4 regions of the Hahella sp. NBU794 genome follow, and region 1 is predicted to be linked to each of the others. Evidence: predicted binding sites of a transcription regulator. Region 1 holds the regulator's gene; each other region holds the start of a gene.
The links. Region 1 encodes LexA, which represses DNA repair genes until DNA is damaged. Its sites were predicted from a motif close to TACTGTNTANNTANACAGTA; they were not measured.

Region 1 (4,933 bases):
GTTAATGAAAACCTGTTTTTCGCCAAGCTGCAGTTGCAGTGGAGGGATGCATCCTCAACGGTGGCGGAAAAGCAATGCGCCGGACGGGCGGCTTTGCGTTTTCTGCAGCAGGCATATGTCGGCTTCTTGAATGAGCTTGCGGAGCAGCGTCGCATCAAAGTTAAAATTGAGACGCTCGCTGACTTGGAAGGAGAGTTGGAAGTTGAATCGCCAGAAGTAATCAGCATGAAGCTGGCGGTGGAGCAACCCGATTCCTGGCTGGCTCAACTGCTAAAACAATTTGGGGACATATCTCGCCCCCGAAAAAATGAAACGCCGCAAAATGAAAATATTATCGCCGCCACGTCAGCTCCATATGTGATGGAGTTAGTGGTGATACTGGAGTCCATGCAGGCGTTCATCAACGAGATGAGAGAGCACAGTTTTGAGTGGTAGAGGTAAGCTTGAATGAAAGAAACCCTCTCAGGCCTCGACTGATAACAGCTTAGGAAAATGATTGAGGCGCCTGTGGCTAGTTTTCTGATTTGTTCGCTCCCGGGTGTTGGGACGATGGAAAACATTTCAGTGAGAACTTACGAGTAGGAGATTTGGAAATGGCATCAAGCTTCTTTGAAATTGTTCAATTGCCGAATGGCGATTTCGCTTTGCAACCCATGGGAGGCGGAAGCGAACATTTGGTGAAAATCAGCTTCGGTCAGGAAGCCAAGGCATATCTGGCGGAAAATGACGCAGCTGTTGCGCATGCAATGATTAATGCGGCGATTAAATTGGTAGGAGATATGCGGGAAGAGGCGATTCGTCAGTCTGAGGCGGAAGAAAAGCCGAAAACCGTACACTAAAGGCCCCGGCTGCCCATACAAGGGCAGTCGGCGCTTCGTTCCCTGTTAGCGGCGAATAACGCCGACGCCCAGTCCTTCGATGTCCAGCGGTTGTTGCGACAGATTCACTTCAATTGGCTCAAACTCTTCGTTTTCCGGCAATAAAAGCACTTTGTTTTTTTGACGCTGAAAGCGCTTTACAGTCACTTCATCGCCAATGCGCGCAACCACAATTTGCCCGTTGTGGATATCGGTCGTGCGATGCACCGCCAGTAAATCACCGTCGAGTATTCCCACGTCCTTCATGCTCATGCCTTTGACACGAAGAAAATAATCGGCGGAAGGAGTAAAGAAGGATGGAGGCAGTTCGCAATATTCTTCAATATTTTCCTGGGCCAGAATGGGGTAGCCCGCTGCAACCTGACCGACAATTGGAATCCCCTGATTTTGCGTTTCCGTCGCTGGCAACCTGATGCCGCGAGAGGCGCCGGGAACCATCTCGATAGCGCCTTTCTTCGCCAGAGCTTTCAGGTGCTCTTCCGCAGCGTTAGCGGAGCGAAACCCCAGACGATTAGAAATCTCCGCCCGGGTAGGTGGATAACCCGTTTCCTCAATATGCTCGCGAATCAGTTGTAAAACCTGCTCCTGGCGCTTGGTTAGCTTAATCACTCCACCCTCCGGGGACCCTAAAAGGTCTGATAAAATTCTGTGTATACTATATGTTTATCCATGTCTGTTTATGTATACAGTAATGGTTTGGGCAAGTAAAGAAAAAATGTCTAAGTGACTGAGGATTAAGATGAAAACTCTCATGACGGACCACTTATCAAGTAAAGCTGTTGAATATTGATCAGCAACAAATGCCCGCCTTGGTTAATTGAGAAAAATATAAAATAGATGATTAGTCTCTCAGGGAGCAGCCTATGGGGGCGCGTATTTTGATTATTCAGGGGCACCCTGATCCACGGGGAGGCCGGTATTGTCATGCCTTGGCTGACGCGTATGCAGACGGCGCGGTGGCGGCGGGGCATGACGTGCGTAGGCTGGCGGTGGCGACAATGAATTTTCCCTGGTTGCGTTCAAAGCAGGAGTTTGAAGAACAACCGCCGCCGGAATCGATTATCGCTGCGCAAAAAGAAATCCAATGGGCCGAATGTCTGTTTATTGTTTATCCGCTATGGATGGGAGATCTTCCTGCGATATTAAAAGCATTCCTGGAGCAGACGCTACGGCCGGGGTTTGCTGTAAGCGGTGGCGATAAGTGGCCCAAAAGGCTATTGAAAGGGCGCAGAGCGCGTATTGTCGTAACGATGGGGATGCCTGCGTTTGTCTATCGCTGGTTTTATCGTTCGCATAGTTTAAAAAGTCTAAAACGTAATATCTTGGGTATTTGTGGCGTTTCGCCGGTCCAGGCGTCGCTGATTGGCGCGGTGGAGGATTCTGATTCGCGGTCCCGAAAACACTGGCTGGATAGAATGCGCAGGTACGGCGGTAAAGCGATATAGCCTTTGGTTTAGTCATTGCCTTATCTGCTTGGCGGCTTTGATACAATTTGATGCTTTTCTTAGACAGACCGATAACTTCTATCGGTATATCTTCATGGCCCGTGCGGTAAAGCTCATAATCCGCAGCGTACTTTTCATATCAGTTGTAAATCTCTTCAGGAATCGTCATGACGCCAGCGAACAGATGGTTTAGAGCCCCCTTTGTGGTTGGCGTTGTCTTTCTTATTCTCACTGTCAGCGCAATGACATGGTCAAAGGGCGGTGGGGAGCTTTTTAAGTATTTTCGACACAACTCGGAGCAGCCGGAAAAGTTATCAGAACTGCCTCCGCCGCTGCCGGCATACAGTCGAGCAAAAGAGGACGAGCCTTACTACGAGGAAGAGAGTAAGCCTGACTGCTATTTGGATGGACTTTCGGGGCTCTCGGGTGACGAATTTGTTCTGGCCATATGGGGAATGGATCATGATTGTGTGAGGGACTTGGTCTTCATGGAGGAACAAGCTCTTCTCAATGTATTCTCAGAAGCCAACATGTCAGTCGTGGCGCAAGCGGCCACTTCAGAATCATCTTATTTTCAAGAAGATAATATCTATGAACTGACGAACCTCATTCAATATCTGCATGCGGGATATGTGCTGGAAAGAAACCGCCCGCGTAAGAAGAAGCTATATGGAAAGACGTTGCAGAAACAGGTTGCGGTAGTTGTCGTTCAAGTTACCAATAATGCTCTTCAAGGCGCCATTGGAGCAGATCGCGCGCGATTGACGGAGTTGTCTTTTAAACTGGTAAACACTTCTGATAATCAGGGAGTGGTTGTCAATGAGTCCGTCGCCTGGTTAGAGAAACTGGGCCCGCTGACCGACGCCAATGAGCGTTATGATTTAGCGTTAAACGAGCTTTTCAATATCTACTATAAAGGCCATGACAATGACGCCTTTGTCGACATCGCCTCTCATGATGCGCAGATTCCTAACGCGCTTTATCGCTTCATTGTTGATAAAGATTCGTGGTTGGTAGGCAGCCGGGAGTATCTATTGATGAATGCCGTCAAAGAGCTCGGGCGCTTTCTGCAGTATAAAACGATACGGGATGATACAGGCCACTTCATACGTAACCTGATTAACAGATATGACCTGAGTCGTGACACCGCGAATGTGTGGAGCATTTTGGCCGGCTCAGTGGATTACTACGATAAGTCGAACTGCAGGCTTTACAACGCTTGCGATTATAGAAAGCGCGTCGAGACTGTTATTTTGCGCCGAGAGCGCATGTGTGGCGAGACGGTCAGAATAAGGGCTCAATCCATGACGGAGGAGCAGTTTGACTCCGCCTGTGAGGCTTTGTCCCGGCGCGAAGATGTCTTTCACCAGATGCTGAACAGTGAACGAGAGCCCGTTGCTGAGGATCAGAACGACACTCTGGAAATGGTCATATTTAAAGATTCAGACACATTCGTTGACTTGGGCTGGCTATTGTTTGATTCCGATGCAGTGACCGCTGGCGGCGTTTTCTATGAGGGCGATCCTTTTGATGAAGCTAACCAGGCGCGAGTGCTGGCTTATCAGTCAGAAGAGGTCTCAGACTCGCATCAGATACTGAATCTGGATCATGAGTTTGTGCATTATCTGGACGGGCGATTCACCATGTATGGTTTGGAGTCGGAGTACATTGAAGATAATGTTTGGTGGGCCGAAGGCGTCGCCGAATACATTGCCTTACAGGATCATTATCCAGATGCAGAAGAAGCGGCTTTGTCAGAAATGGTGCGTTTCTCGGATATCATACACTCCAACTACAAGAGCGATGAGTCACGTATTTATCATTGGGGTTATTGGGCGGTGCGGTATATGTTCGAACAACGTCCAGATGATGTTGAACAATTGGTGAAGTGGTTCCGGCAAGGGCGCTACGAGGATTACCAGGACTGGTTGAAAGATGAGGCGAAATACTTGGATGCGGATTTTGCAGAGTGGATGACGACGATCAAAAAGGAGCTTCAGGCCGCCTCTGGCATTTAAAGTAAAAGCCAAATCCCTGGCGTATTGATTAATAAATCCGTGCTCGTAAATTTCGTTAGCCGTTTCGGCGGGATAACTGAGCTGTCTTAGAAGGCTCTGGGGTGATATCGGTCATTGACTGAATTGAGGGGATGGCTGCGTCAAATTGTTGCTCATCCTCTTTGGCTTCTATATTTGCGCAGAACTCCATCAGCCAAGCATACCCGTAAGGGGTTATCTGTTCGGTATAACGCAGCAACTCCGCGATGCGGAATAAGTCGTTAACGACCTTCTGCGAAGGGGACGTCTGATTCACTGTTACTCCTTAAACCTGTGTTCAATGATGCCCTAAGGGCTAGTGCAATTGTATTTTTGGAAGGAAATGGTATTTGTCTTGTTATGACGGGGCAAGAGGGGGTATGGCCTAGGTCATATGTGGGGGGGGGGCGTAACAAGGACGGACCAAGCGTCCAAGGAGAGTCACCTTAGTAATTGGACCGATAGATCTCTGTAAAAGGATGATTGGTTAAAGATCCCCATAATTAGATGAGAAGCCATCATAGCTATAGTGATTATCAGCGTTGCATGAATTTATTGAATTGATGATCTGACG
Region 2 (4,933 bases), 950 kb from region 1:
TGGCAATATTCACCAGAATGTCATTCTCATATTCCAGAGTGATGTTCTGACGATAAATCTTACCGCCCGACAGCTGGATGGAATAGAAATAGGTGTCGTAGCTGGGGTCGAGCGTGCTTTCCAAAACTGGAGAGCCTAATAGATACTGAACCTGACGACGGTTCATGCCGACCTTGAGTTGGTCCACAGCTTCTTTCTCCACGATGTTTCCCTGCTGGACATCTATTTTGTAGACGCCTGGGAAGGTGCAGGCTGTGAGAGTGTGTATAATAAGGAGGATTACAATGGATCGTAACTTTTGCATCATGGATATTTTTAAACTATCTTGGCGTGACGTGGAATGATAACTGATTGCCAACGATACTGGTATTGGGTTTCCCGGTAAAATGACGAACGAAAACGTAGAACTGAAGAAAGCAGGCCTGAAAGTAACCCTTCCGCGGGTAAAGATTCTCAGTATTCTGGAAAACGCCGATAACCGGCATATGAGTGCGGAAGATGTTTATAAGGCGCTGCTGGAGGCGGGAGACGACGTAGGTTTGGCCACGGTCTACCGGGTTCTGACGCAATTTGAATCCGCAGGACTGATTCTTCGCCACAACTTTGAAGGCGCTCATGCGGTGTTCGAGCTCAATCATGATGAACACCATGATCACATGGTTTGTGCGGAAACCGGTGATGTTATCGAGTTCTTCGATCCGGTTATTGAAAAGCGCCAAAAGGAAATTGCGGAAGAGCACGGCTATGAAATTGTTGACCATAGCCTCACGCTGTACGTGAAGCCAAAGAAGAAATAGCTTCCGGTTTGTTGGGATAGCGCTGAGTAAACCCTGGAGCGCTATCCTATCCTCTCATTGCTCCATTTGCTCCATTTGCTCCATCGCATTCCTGCGTATCTATCTAAACTTATCGAGCCTTCCTTTATATAGCCAATTTATAGCTAATATAGATAGCCATCAGGTAGCTATACGGACGGTGTGGAAATAAAGCCACAAGCAAATCCTTTTGCCGTAGGGAATCTTACTGGAGTTGGCTGGAAGTCAGCATCTCATGCGCGTGCGCCAGGCTGTGCTCAGTAATATCAACACCTCCCAGCATTCTGGCGATTTCGTGTATACGGTCGCTGCCTTCCAATTTGAGTATGGCTGATTGTGTCTGGCCACTGCTTACATGCTTGGTCACGAAAAGGTGGTTGTGAGCTTGGGAAGCCACCTGTGCTAAGTGAGTGACGCAGAGAATTTGCGCTTTCGCCCCAAGCTCTCTCAGCATGCGCCCGACGATTTCCGCCGTGCCGCCGCCGATGCCGACATCCACTTCGTCAAATACTAATGTAGGCGTATCGGAGGATGCGGCAGCGACGACCTGTATCGCCAGACTGATTCGCGACAACTCGCCACCGGATGCGATCTTTTGCAAAGGCTTGGGTGGTTGGCCAGGGTTCATGCTGATTAACATTTCAGCTTCCTCGTCTCCCAGCGCAGACGGGGATTTCAGAGGCGAGAACTGGATGATGAACTCAGGATTCAGTCCTAGTTTCACCAATTGCTTTTTCACCGCGCCTTGTAGTTTCTCTCCTGCTTTTGTTCTCATGGAGGTGAGTTTTTGCGCCGCCTGATTATACTTCTGCTCCAGCTCTTTGGATTGGGCTTCAAGCTTTTCCAGGTTCTCTTCGCCATCAGTCAAACTGTTGAGTTCGCTCGCCAGCTCAACATGGCGCGTCATTAATTCTTCAGGGGCCACGCGGTGCTTGCGAGCAAGATCATAGATGGCGGTCAGTCTCGCTTCCACTTCTTGCAGGCGCTCAGGGTTGATCTCCACGCTGTCCAGTACATGGCGCAGCTCACCGTTGGCTTCATCAAGCTGGATCATGGCTTCGTTCAGCATCTGACGAGCAGTCTGCAGAGAGGCGTTGTTGAGATTAATTTCCTCCAGCAGATGAATGGCGCGCCTTAGTTGGTCGATGCAGCCGCCATCGGCTTCCAGGCAACCTTCGCCGACCTGCTGAACTTTCATGATGATATTTTCTGCGTTGGCGAGCTGCTCCTGCTCTTGCTCCAATTGCTCAATCTCGCCTTCCAGCAGCGCTAGAGCATCCAACTCCTCGACCTGATAAGTGAGTAATTGCACTCGCGCTTCCTGTTCTTCGCTGTGGCTGAGCTTTTCTTTCAGTTTGGCGGCTATGCGCCGCCAGGATTGAAAGTGGTCCCGTACCTGTTGAAGCTGCTGGGAGTGGCCTCCAAAGTCATCCACCATTTTCAGATGGGTTTCCTTTTTCAATAGAGACTGGTGCTCATGCTGACTATGGATATCCATGAGCGTTTCGCCGAGTTCGCGAAGGTCTTGCATGGTGACGGGCTGCCCATTCAGGTAGCCGCGAGATCGACCTTCGTTGGTGACAGTTCGGCGTAAGATGCATTCCGCGCCATTATCCAGTTCTCTGGATTTCAGCCAGGCCAACGCCTCCGGCAGACGCCTCAAATCAAAGACTGCGCTCACCTCCGCCCGTTCACAACCGTGCCTCACTATGTCTGCAGAACTTCGATCGCCGAGGGTCAGGCCGAGAGCGTCCAGAACAATGGATTTGCCTGCGCCGGTTTCCCCGCTGATAGCCGTCATGCCTTCAGCAAAGTCCAGCTCCAGGTGGCTGGCGATGGCTAGGTTCCGTATCGACAAATGAGTGAGCATAGGGCGTTGTCCTATAAGTGCGACTGTCTATATATACAGTTATTTGTGTATTTATACAGTGAAACTCATGACGCAACAAGAGGGTGCGAAGAGTATTTTTTGTATGATTTGCAGTCATTTTGGATGCTGACTGGAGTCAATGTCGGGTGACCTGCGTCATTTCCTGACGATTGTCGATATTTGGCTGGTTGAAACCGGTTTGATCGACCCCATATTGAGGGCAATTCAAAAGTATCGGATGGATTTTGGGAGATTCGATCAAATGTCTGAAGATTCTAAGAGTCAAGTAGAAGAACAAGTCATCGCTGACGATCAGGCGCAAGCCGCAATGGCTGAGCAAGCTGAAACGGCTCAGGCGAGCGGCGAACCCGCTGACCGTGACGAGTTGATTGAGAGATTGCAGCAGGAGCTCGGTGAGCAAAAAGAGCAAATGTTGCGCGTACATGCTGAGATGCAGAATGTACGCCGTCGTGCTGAAAACGATGTTGAGAAAGCGCGTAAGTTTGCTCTGGAGCGCTTTGTGAGAGAGCTCTTGCCGGTAGTGGATAGCTTGGAAAAGGCGGTGGAAGCCTGTGGCGCCACGGAGTCCGCCGAACCCCAGGTCACGACTTTGAAAGACGGCGTGGAAATGACGTTGTCTCTGTTCAACTCCGGCCTGAAAAAATTCGAAGTGGAAGTGGTTGATCCCATGGGGCAGCCCTTCAACCCGGAATTTCATGAGGCTATGTCCATGGTGCCGCAAGCCGATGTAGAGCCAAATACCGTTATTGCGGTATTGCAGAAAGGCTATCTACTGAGCGGACGTTTGGTCCGGCCAGCCATGGTTATGGTGTCGAAAGGCGTCTGATCGCGCTTTACACGCGTTCAGCGCTGGTTGAAAACGTACAAAATCCCGCCAGCTTCGGGTTGAAAAATTGAGATCAACTCCAATATTAGCTGGTAATCAATTAGCGAGATTTTTTCAGGAGTAGAAATTATGGGTAAAATTATCGGGATCGACTTGGGGACTACAAACTCCTGTGTAGCGATTCTTGAAGGCGACAAGCCGCGCGTTATTGAAAACTCTGAAGGCGGACGCACTACGCCTTCCATCGTTGCTTACACTGACGATGAGACGCTGGTAGGTCAATCCGCCAAGCGTCAGGCGGTAACTAACCCCACGAATACTCTTTTCGCCATCAAGCGTCTGATCGGTAGACGTTTTGAAGACGATGTAGTGCAAAAAGACATCAAAATGGTGCCTTACACTATCGCCAAGGCTGACAACGGCGACGCTTGGGTCGACGTGAAAGGCAAGAAAATGGCGCCTCCCCAGATTTCCGCTGAAGTTCTGAAAAAGATGAAGAAAACGGCGGAAGACTTCTTGGGCGAGAAGGTGACGGAAGCGGTTATCACCGTACCGGCCTACTTCAACGACGCGCAGCGTCAGGCTACCAAAGACGCAGGCAGAATCGCCGGTCTGGAAGTTAAGCGTATTATCAACGAGCCGACTGCGGCGGCGTTGGCGTACGGTATGGACAAGAAGGGTGGCGACCGTAAAGTGGCCGTTTATGACCTGGGTGGCGGAACCTTCGATATCTCCATTATCGAAATCGCTGATGTAGACGGCGAGATGCAGTTTGAAGTACTGGCCACCAACGGCGACACGTTCCTGGGTGGTGAAGACTTCGACTTGCGCTTGATCGACTATCTGGCGCAGGAATTCAAGAAAGATTCCGGTATCGACCTGAAAGGCGACCCATTGGCGATGCAGCGTCTGAAAGAAGCTGCAGAGAAAGCTAAGATCGAGCTTTCCAGCAGTCAGCAGACGGATGTGAATCTGCCGTACATTACTGCTGATGCAAGTGGTCCTAAGCACCTTAACGTTAAAGTGACTCGCGCCAAGCTGGAAAGTCTGGTGGAAGAGCTGGTTGAGCGTAGCCTTGAGCCATGCCGCATCGCATTGAAAGATTCTGGTTGCAGCTCCTCAGAAATCGACGAAGTGATTCTGGTTGGCGGTCAGACTCGTATGCCAATGGTGCAGAGCAAAGTGGCCGACTTCTTTGGTAAAGAAGCGCGCAAAGACGTTAACCCTGATGAAGCGGTCGCTATCGGCGCAGCTATCCAGGGCGCGGTATTGTCTGGTGACGTGAAAGACGTATTGCTGCTGGACGTGACGCCATTGTCTTTGAGCATTGAAACCATGGGTGGCGTTTCCACGCCGATCATTGAGAAGAACACGACTATCCCGACCAAGAAGTCGCAAGTG
Region 3 (4,933 bases), 2.1 Mb from region 1:
GCCGCTTTTCTTGCTTCTCTCTCTGTATCGGCTTCTTTTCTTGCTAACTCCTCAGAGCGCCGAATAGCTTCAAACTTCTTTTCAGCTTCTTTAATAGAGTCGAGAAGAGTATTGTCTTTTGACTTGTCGGCGATTGCTCTTAGACTACTAAGCGATGACTCAAATTGTGAAGATCTTTCATCAAGCAAACTAACAAGCTTCTTATTGTATGTGATTAGTTGAACGTCATCGCTATCAACTAGTTTGGCAACCGCTGACGCCACTCTTGCTTTGCCAGGGTCTGTTAGAAGGCGTGAAATATCGCTTGTATATTTGTCTTCCTTATCAGGAAAAGTCACAGGTACTATATATCGCTCAAGTCTTTTTAAGCAATGTTCTCTGAAGCATGTCTGCAACTCAATTACGGCTTCATTTTCTATTAAGCCGGTGTTTCTGCTTGATGCTTCATTAAACTGCTTGTCATAACCTGATACATCTAGCCGACCTATAACGTCTCTACTTCCTAGAAATCGCGCATATCCTTGCTGTTTTCTATGGTCTATCTTAAACCAATCGTAGCCTTCCTCGCCTATTGGGTAAACACGGAAGCCATTTCTAAATAGAAATACTGAGCCGAATCTAACGGACGGGACGCCCATTCTTTTGGCAAAGGTAAGTTTAGCCGAGTGATTTAAAAAAAATAGTTTGCAGCTAAATCCCGAGTTCTTAAGTAGTGAATATGGGTTGGGTTCTTTTATATGATAAATTACCTCTCCTCTGTCTGTAAGAATACTTTCAATTTGTGTTCCGTCAGGTGTTACCTCTACGGATATATATGTTGTCTTTTCTTGAAGTGTTGAAAAAATAAAGTTTCCAATTTCTCCATTTACTAGCGCATTTGGAGGTACAGCCTCTCCTTTGTCTCTGAAATTTTTTGCGGCGCTGCTGTCATTTTCTATCTCTCCTGGCGCATGTATGACTATTTTGAATTTGTCAATTTCAGCGCCAAATGGATTGATGAGTTTTGCTAAGTCGGTTTTTATATTTAATATATCATCTCTTTCCCATTTTTTTCTTGTTTCGCTTATTGTTATAATTGTTCCTTTTTTTATGCTTGGAATTTCTGGTGGTAGAGAGTAGCTATTTTTCTCTTCATAGATCACATTTATTTTTTCAAAGTGATTTGCATGGTCAACATCAAAAAGGTTCCAGTCTATTGTCAATGAGTGAACGAACTTATCTATTTCATTCTCTGGCCGGGTTTGAAGGTTTATCTTCTTGCCTAAACGATCAGAGGAAAACCTCCCAATGCCTTTACTCCCAGCGTAATGGTGGCTATCTGATATGTCATCTCTAAAACCTTTCTTTCTTTGCTTTTTTTCTGAATATGCAACAAATAGCCACTTGTTTTGAATGTCATCAAATGACATTCCATCACCATTGTCGGCTATGACGATCTTGTTTTCGTCAAAATATATGTCTACTCTTTTGGCGTTAGCATCGAAAGAGTTTTTAACAAGCTCAAATATTGCGACCTCGTCATCTGTGATTAGTTCGCTACCTAATACACTTTTAAGCCCGCTGCTTACATCAAAGTTTAATGTGGCCGATTCCATAATGTGATTAGCTTTTATTGGGTGTTTGAGTAAAGTCCTAATTGTTGATTATAGGTGTGCAACTATTATGGTTACAACGAAGAGCTAGAGATAACGAAGGCTTCTTAATTGATTTGTGGTATCTTATCCCACCTAGTAGTATAAGCAGGAGAAAGTCTACCTCGCTTCATTCCCCAAGGCTGCTGTATTCCCTGTCCAGCAAACCAAACAACGCCACCTGTTCCCCTATTAAGCTTATCCAATGTCTCCATAAGCTCCACACTACCGCGCCTCCCTTCGTCTACTTCAAATAGATGACGCTGACAAACCCTAGGAGGAGAGAAGTCACAGAGCATTACTCCGGCCTTCAAATAGCGGTAGCCATCCCGCCAGATCCTATCCAGTAAGACCCGGGCAATCTCTATGAAATCGCGGGTATCGTCAGAAGGAAAAGGCAGCTTTCCGGTCGCTGCATTGGAATAGTATGGTTCACCTTTGGAGAATTTTCCGGTCTGAATAAACACGGTAATGACGGAGGCGCGCTGTTTCTCTCTGCGGAGCTTTTCGGCGGCGCGGCTGGCGTACTCGCATACGGCCTCGCGCATGTTCTGAAAGCAGGTAATGCGCTCGCCAAAGGAGCGGCTACAAATGATCTGTTTCTTGGGTGGCGGGGCGTCTTCTAACTCAATACAGGAAACGCCGTTAAGCTCGTTAACCGTGCGCTCTACCACAACCGATAAGCGCTTGCGGAGTAGGGCGGGGTTAGCCTCGGCAAGTTCTAAGGCGGTGGTAATGCCCAGCGCGCCCAGGCGAGCGGCAAGCTTTGAACCAATACCCCAGACCTCCGAAACCGGCGTAAGGGTCAATAAACGGCGCTGACGGTAGCGGTCGGAGAGATCAACCACGCCGCCGGTAGCTGGGTAACGTTTGGCTGCGTGGTTGGCGAGCTTGGCTAATGTCTTGGTGGGAGCAATGCCCACACAGACGGTAATACCGATCCATTGCCCGATGGTCTGGCGGACCTGCTGGCCGAACTCCACCAAATCCATACAGGCTGAGACGCCGGACAAGTCGAGAAAGGCCTCATCTATAGAATAGACCTCACATACTGGCGCCAGTTCGCCCAGGGTGCGCATAACTCGGCTGGAGATGTCCGCGTAAAGGGCGTAATTCGACGAGAAGGTAACCACGCCGTGTTGTTTAACCAGGTCGCGGAACTTGAATATAGGCGCGCCCATGGGAAAGCCAAGCGCTTTGGCCTCCCGTGAGCGGGCGACAATACAGCCGTCGTTGTTGCTGAGCACCAGGACGGGCGTATCCTTCAAATCGGGGCGGAATAGCTTCTCACACGATGCGTAAAAGTTGTTGCAATCAACCAGCGCAAAAGTCATCTGTTGAGTATCCGGACAACGCCTGACACCACGCCAAACACTTCAATCTCAGGCGCGTCTATGGGCTTGTAACGCTTGTTACGGGGGAGCAAACAAGGGGTAGGGTGGAGCTGCAATTCCTTAACCGTGAACTCGCCGTGTAAGGCTGCGATAACTATGTCGCCGTGCTTGGCGGTAAGGGAACGGTCCACTATCAGGATATCGCCGGAATAGATGCCGGCCTCAATCATAGAGTCGCCCTGAACGCGGACGTAATACGTGGCGGCGGGGTGCCTGATACATAGCTCATTGAGGTCCAGGGCTTTTTCTATGTAGTCCTGGGCGGGGCTGGGAAACCCGGCTGAAACGTGCTCCAAAAACAACGGGAGTAAACGCCTGCGCATCCTTGCACCGCTGCGACCAAGTAGCGATACGCGCATTGTGACCTCTAAAGTGATAAAATATACTGTATAAAAATACAGTTAAGCTCTGGCATGTCAAGAAACTCTTACGCCTTGCAGAATGAGGTGTCACGGTTTAGCGATGATTCAATAATCTAGTGGCTATACTAAGGTGGTAATGAGATCGCATACGAATTTTCATATGCACACTCAATGTTATTCGTGGCTTAGGTAGTTTTGATTTTCGTGGCTTTTAAAATGGAATCAATAGGTTGGAGGAAGTTACTTCGGAGTTGTCAGCTTAATAAGCGCGCATACGGGATATGAGAATGTTAAATTTGTCAATAAGTAATCAATCAATTTAGGAGCGAATATGTCAGAACTTAGTATATATGAGCAGGCTCTAGTAGCCGTGTTAAACGAAGCCAAGTTGCTGGGTATTGACATGGATAGGTTGTCAGAGAATGTAAATGCTGGAATTATGGGAAATAAGCCATACACTTGGATTGATACTATGCATAAACAAGACGTTTTGGATGTTCTTGAAAATGCGGTCAGAAAGCTTGAGTCACACCACGCAGAAACTTAATAATTTGATTCTGTCGTCGCTACTCGGCGTGGAGCCCTTTCCGTAGGGTTGCACTTTAGCGCTAAAGAAAGGCGTTACATTTACTAATGGATATGGTGAATATTATATGGACTGGAAAAAATTACTCTCTACTACAAGAAAGAAAAGCTCAAAAAAAGTATGCGAGGTACGGAGCGAATATAATAAAGACTACGATAAGATAGTTTTTTCGTCCGCATTTAGGCGTTTGGGACGGAAGACACAGGTTCACCCTTTAGCGCACCACGATCACGTTCATACTCGTTTAACTCATTCTTTAGAAGTTGGAAGTGTTGGAAGAAGTTTGGGGCTTATAGTAGGAAATTTCTTATCAGGAAAAAATGTTCTTCCCCCTGGTGTATGCTCGCCAGAAATTGGTGCAATTGTTCATGCGGCTTGTTTAGCACATGACATAGGTAACCCTCCATTTGGTCATGCGGGTGAATTTGCTATTCGTCATTGGTTTAAAGAAAATAGCCACAAACTTTGCTTAAGTAGCCGAAGCGAACGAAATGATTTTGAAATATTTGAAGGTAATGCTCAGGGATTTAGAATCGTATCGGAAATAGAAAATAATTATAATGATGGAGGACTGCGATTAACATATGCAACATTAGGGACTTTGGTGAAATATCCGTGGTTTTCTAATCATTGTATTGCTGAGTCAAAGGGGAAGTTTAATTTCTTTCAGTCAGAGAGAAAATTTGCAGAAGAAGTAATGGTAGAATTGGGCTTAAGTAATGGCAGTAGTGTCCAGTTTTATAGGCACCCTTTATCATTCTTAATGGAAGCTGCTGATGATATTTGTTACAAAATACTAGATATTGAAGATGCACTTGAATTAAATATTCTGAGAATTGGAGATATTTATCATATCTTTGAGAAGCTTTCTGGGGAAAAAAATGTTTCAGATGGTAGCTCTTACGATCTACATCATACAAATCGACGGTTGGTGGCTCCCCTAAGAGCTAATGCTATTGA
Region 4 (4,933 bases), 2.3 Mb from region 1:
CGTAGCGTCTTCTCCTATCCCGCACCTTGCCATGTTCAGCTTTTTAAGTGATCTAAATCTAAATGAATTTAATAATTCTTGTCCACCCTTGTCATTTAATAAATTACCTTCTAAGCTTAGCTCTATAAGGTTACTTAGATGGCAGTTTTTTATTAATTCATTTATGCTGTCGCATGTTAGACCATTAAATGATAAGTCGATATTTTTTATGTTTAAATTGTTTATGTTTCTTGCTAGTGATTGGATGCCTTCAGATCCGAAAAAATTCCCTGCAAAATTTATTTCTTCTAACTGATTTGCATATAGGTTTTTGAATATGTCATCTATATTTTTTGAGGTTAGGCTAGAGTTAATTATTGAAATTGATTTTATCGAATGTAAGCTTCTCCTGATTTCTGGGATATAAATATCTATATCACTTTTATCTGCTATATGCATATGGGTAACTACTGTTCTAGGTTCCGGCACAGTATTGCTAGACTTGGATGCTTCAACTTTTAATATTGTTATTGGATCGAAGGGAGGAGGTGGGGGTGTATCATCCATAAAGGCATATCTCCACTATAGATTATGGATATATAACAAATGCTAGCTTCTGGTTGAAATTTAAACAAGTCAAAAAGTGAGCAATTCAGATGATCTGAGGGGATAGGGAAAACCTCATTGAGCTATCCGGTTGGCCAGGAGTTTGGCGCGAAGCTCTGTGATTAAGGATCAGGAAGGGGCCAAGGTGATGTTACGAGCGCGGAATGAATAGATGAAGGGAGGGAGCCTATCCATGTGGTTCGCTGAATGCCAATACTGGTCCTGCGTAAGGCTGATATTTTAGGTAAGTCAGGAGTGGTGTAGATAGACTTGTCCTACTTACATAGCTTGGCTTCTGGTTAAAGTAAGGCCTTTATGCCAGAAAAGTTGATGATTTTATATTGTTAAATTTAATAGTTATATATTGGTCTTATATGAGGCTTGGGATATGTTGAAATATGTGACTGATAACAAAGGAAGTTTATTTTCTTCTATGAGCTATGGGGAGGGTCGAAGCTTATGTTCTAACGCCAAAATGATTTTTTTCACAAGCCTTCACTCACAATTTATTAGTGTATATTCTGTGAATGTCGGAGACACAGAGAGCCTGCGGCAACAGGCCCTCTGCGCTGACGCGAGTCTAGGATAGAAACGCAAATGCACTTACCTAGTAGTCTCTAATCACCGTAAGGCGAAATAGCACTACGTCAATATTGCAATTTTGATTATTGGGTGAGAGGTCTCCTAATGCAAGGAATTATTCAATCCTTAGCGGAGGGGCTGCTCTGCAATGAGAAAGCTAAAGATCTTATACCAAACGATTAGAGTTTTGGTTGAGCTTTATAAGTTGTTGATTTATATACTTAGAATAAAGCCGTAAACAGATGGCTCACGCTAACTGATGAGCAACTATCTATTTTGCAAAAGCCCTCTATGAGGGCTTTTTTCAGCGCAATTACCCACTACGGAAGACAGTGCGCAAACTGACCCAGTTTTCTAAATGGGAAGCCTGGGAGAGGCGACGGCGTAATTAGTGAGGCTCCTTAGCAAGGCAAAGTTTAGCTGTAATGGTGTCCAAACCATGGGCGTAGTAGCTCGTACGGTAGTGTGATTAGGTATTTGAACTTTGTCCGGGGCGGACATTTTTGCTTTCATGCCGCGTAAGGCGGTGCTACTATTACTGTGCCAATACCAATCTAGCTTGTTAGCTCTCTAAGCGCTTTGAAGCAAGATTAAAGATAAGGCGTCTCTACAGACGCCTCATCCCTTTCTATCTTTCTATTTTCTAGGCCTCTCTTTATTCCACCTTCGTTGTACTTAATGTTGCTGCTAGAGCTGTGCAGAGAGCAGCTACTGCGCCCCATGCCATTCTGACTACGAACTCATTACCTGAGCTAGGGTGAGTGATTGTAATTGTGGCCATTGCTCCCATGAGAATTAGGGAAATTAGGCATAGAAGTAGTATGGTTGTAATCAACCGATAATGGGTCATTTAAGCCTCCAGGGCTATATAGTATGGATTTTTAGCGCTGGAGTTTTACGGGGTTGGATGATATGCCAATACCAATCTAGCCCGTTAAACACTCAACGCATTCACCGATGATACAACAAAATTCATCGCTGTGTAGTTTGAATTCCCCTAACAAACAAGTTGCACCTTTAGATGTTCTGTAGTGCGATAAAAAACAGGGGGTTAGGTTCCTGAAAACGGATCAGTGAGCTAGGGGAAGTTTATTCCAGTTTGTTGTATAAGCAGGAGAAAGCCTCCCTCTTTTCATTCCCCAGGGCTGCTGTATACCCTGTCCAGCAAACCAAACAACGCCACCAGTTCCCCTATTAAGCTTATCCAATGTCTCCATAAGCTCCACACTACCGCGCCTCCCTTCGTCTTCTTCAAATAGATGACGCTGACAAACCCCAGGAGGGGAGAAGTCACAAAGCATTACTCCGGCCTTCAAATAGCGGTAGCCATCCCGCCAGATCCTCTCCAGTAACACCCTGGCAAGCTCTATAAAATCGCGGGTATCGTCAGAAGGAAAAGGCAGCTTTCCTGTTGCTGCATTGGAGTAGTATGGTTCACCTTTGGAGAATTTTCCGGTCTGGATAAACACGGTAATGACGGAGGCGCGCTGTTTCTCCCGGCGCAGCTTTTCGGCGGCGCGGCTGGCGTACTCGCATACGGCCCCACGCATGTTTTGAAAGCAGGTAATGCGCTCGCCGAAGGAGCGGCTGCAAATGATCTGTTTCTTAGGTGGCGGGGCGTCTTCTAACTCAATACAGGAAACGCCGTTAAGCTCGTTAACCGTGCGCTCTACGACAACCGATAAGCGCTTGCGGAGTAGGGCGGGGTTTGCTTCGGCAAGTTCTAAGGCGGTGGTAATGCCCAGGGCGCCCAGGCGAGCGGCAAGCTTTGAACCAATGCCCCAGACCTCCGAAACCGGCGTAAGGGTCAATAAACGGCGCTGGCGGTAGCGGTCGGAGAGATCAACCACGCCGCCGGTAGCTGGGTAACGTTTGGCTGCGTGGTTGGCGAGCTTGGCTAATGTCTTGGTGGGAGCAATGCCCACACAGACGGTAATGCCGATCCACTGGCTGATGGTCTGGCGGATCTGCTGGCCGAACTCCACCAAATCGATACAGGCTGAGACGCCGGATAAATCGAGAAACGCCTCATCTATAGAGTAGACCTCACACACCGGAGCCAGTTCGCCCAGGGTGCGCATAACTCGGCTGGAGATGTCCGCGTAAAGCGCGTAATTGCTCGAAAAGGTGACGACCCCGTGATCTCTAACCAGGTCGCGGAACTTGAAGATAGGCGCACCCATGGGAAAGCCAAGCGCTTTGGCCTCCCGTGAGCGGGCGACAATACAGCCGTCGTTGTTGCTGAGCACCAGGACGGGCGTGTCCTTCAAATCGGGTCGGAAGAGCTTCTCACAGCTCGCATAGAAGTTGTTGCAATCAACCAGCGCAAAAGTCATCTGTTGAGTATCCGGACAACGCCTGACACCACGCCAAACACTTCGATCTCAGGCGCGTCTATGGGCTTGTAACGCTTGTTACGGGGGAGCAAACAAGGGGTGGGGTGGAGCTGCAATTCCTTAACCGTGAACTCGCCGTGTAAGGCTGCAATAACTATGTCGCCGTGCTTGGCGGTAAGGGAGCGGTCCACTATCAGGATATCGCCGGAATAGATACCGGCTTCTATCATCGAGTCGCCCTGAACGCGGACGTAATACGTGGCGGCGGGGTGCCTGATACATAGCTCGTTGAGGTCCAGGGCTTTTTCTATGTAGTCCTGGGCAGGGCTCGGAAACCCAGCTGAAACGTGCTCCAAATACAACGGGAGTAAACGCCTGCGCATCCTTGCACCGCTGCGACCAAGTAGCGATACGCGCATTGTGACCTCTAAAGTGATAAAATATACTGTATAAAAATACAGTATTGCCGTGATTCCGGCAAATGGCGCCGGTTGTGTGGATGGTAGGCCACGATGCGACGTTTTTTGGCGTTAGATACGAGATAGGATGTAACATATTGAATCCCCAGATAAAGAAGGATCTGCAAGGCTTGTACTATGCTGAGAATAGAATTTGAAGAGCCCAGTAAATCGAAGTGCGATTGCTGTGGGAATATAGCCACGAGGCTTACGCGTTTCGTTTACAAGGAAAATGATGCCTTTGCTGTGTATTTTGCTTTATTCACACTTGGTCATGAGGAGGAAGGTGTTTACGCCCTTATTGGTCTCGGAGAATGGGGAGAAGGTGGAGAGCAAGAAAACCGAACGGCCTTTGCGGTAAGAATGAAGACTGTCAACGATAACCGTGGCGTCATGGTAGTGGACCGAGGCGAGTCTCCTTGGCGAGATGTAGAGTACTTCGGTCGAATATTGGACCGGGAGGAAGCTTTGGCCCACCCTTGGATTAAAGATGTTTTCTATATAACCGATCGAATTTTTGAAGAGGATCGGGCAATTTCGGACTTTTTAGGTTGATCAAGCTGTAGCATGAATCTGTTATATTTAAAAATACTGTGGCGTAAGTTCATGAATGTAGAGCCGTTAGAAGTATATAAAAATGGTGATAAATATACCGCCTTCCCCGAGCCAGATGATGTTTTTGGAAGGGAGTTAGAAAAATCTCATTTTCTACCCTTGGGGCTGATCCATCTTGCCAAGCCGGGGGAAAAGGATGTGTTGGTAGCGGTTCCCTTTTGCGATGAGGCTGGATGTATTGGAAATGTAAATAGAGGTCCTACAATTGGCGATTATTGGCTAACATATTCACTCAAGGACGGAAAGTGGTCAGTAGACTGCTCACCAGACGAACTTATATATTGCGACTATTACCCAAAGGAGTCCCGCGAGAAGTATTCAAAAAATAAAGAGTACTTTTCCCAGTTTGGAGTTCTA

Region 2: the regulator LexA is predicted to act here: its motif matches at 2,707-2,726, upstream of recN (DNA repair protein RecN).
Region 3: the regulator LexA is predicted to act here: its motif matches at 3,409-3,428, upstream of umuD (translesion error-prone DNA polymerase V autoproteolytic subunit).
Region 4: the regulator LexA is predicted to act here: its motif matches at 3,947-3,966, upstream of umuD (translesion error-prone DNA polymerase V autoproteolytic subunit).

What each region holds. Positions count from the first base shown of each region.
Region 1 is NZ_CP192738.1:4,785,666-4,790,598, reverse strand. Features, by position in the region: gene ACQYWX_RS20895 (DUF6586 family protein) at 1-435, shown strand, start outside; gene ACQYWX_RS20890 (hypothetical protein) at 594-839, shown strand; gene lexA (transcriptional repressor LexA) at 885-1,487, opposite strand; gene ACQYWX_RS20880 (NAD(P)H-dependent oxidoreductase) at 1,742-2,323, shown strand; gene ACQYWX_RS20875 (collagenase) at 2,491-4,341, shown strand; gene ACQYWX_RS20870 (hypothetical protein) at 4,397-4,636, opposite strand.
Region 2 is NZ_CP192738.1:5,734,810-5,739,742, reverse strand. Features, by position in the region: gene ACQYWX_RS25075 (outer membrane protein assembly factor BamE) at 1-202, opposite strand, end outside; gene fur (ferric iron uptake transcriptional regulator) at 387-797, shown strand; gene recN (DNA repair protein RecN) at 1,021-2,685, opposite strand; gene grpE (nucleotide exchange factor GrpE) at 2,948-3,532, shown strand; gene dnaK (molecular chaperone DnaK) at 3,662-4,933, shown strand, end outside.
Region 3 is NZ_CP192738.1:2,716,125-2,721,057, forward strand. Features, by position in the region: gene ACQYWX_RS12180 (ATP-binding protein) at 1-1,595, opposite strand, end outside; gene umuC (translesion error-prone DNA polymerase V subunit UmuC) at 1,700-2,965, opposite strand; gene umuD (translesion error-prone DNA polymerase V autoproteolytic subunit) at 2,962-3,348, opposite strand; gene ACQYWX_RS12195 (hypothetical protein) at 3,719-3,934, shown strand; gene ACQYWX_RS12200 (deoxyguanosinetriphosphate triphosphohydrolase) at 4,041-4,933, shown strand, end outside.
Region 4 is NZ_CP192738.1:2,461,284-2,466,216, forward strand. Features, by position in the region: gene ACQYWX_RS11050 (COR domain-containing protein) at 1-546, opposite strand, end outside; gene umuC (translesion error-prone DNA polymerase V subunit UmuC) at 2,238-3,503, opposite strand; gene umuD (translesion error-prone DNA polymerase V autoproteolytic subunit) at 3,500-3,922, opposite strand; gene ACQYWX_RS11065 (hypothetical protein) at 4,100-4,516, shown strand; gene ACQYWX_RS11070 (hypothetical protein) at 4,568-4,933, shown strand, end outside.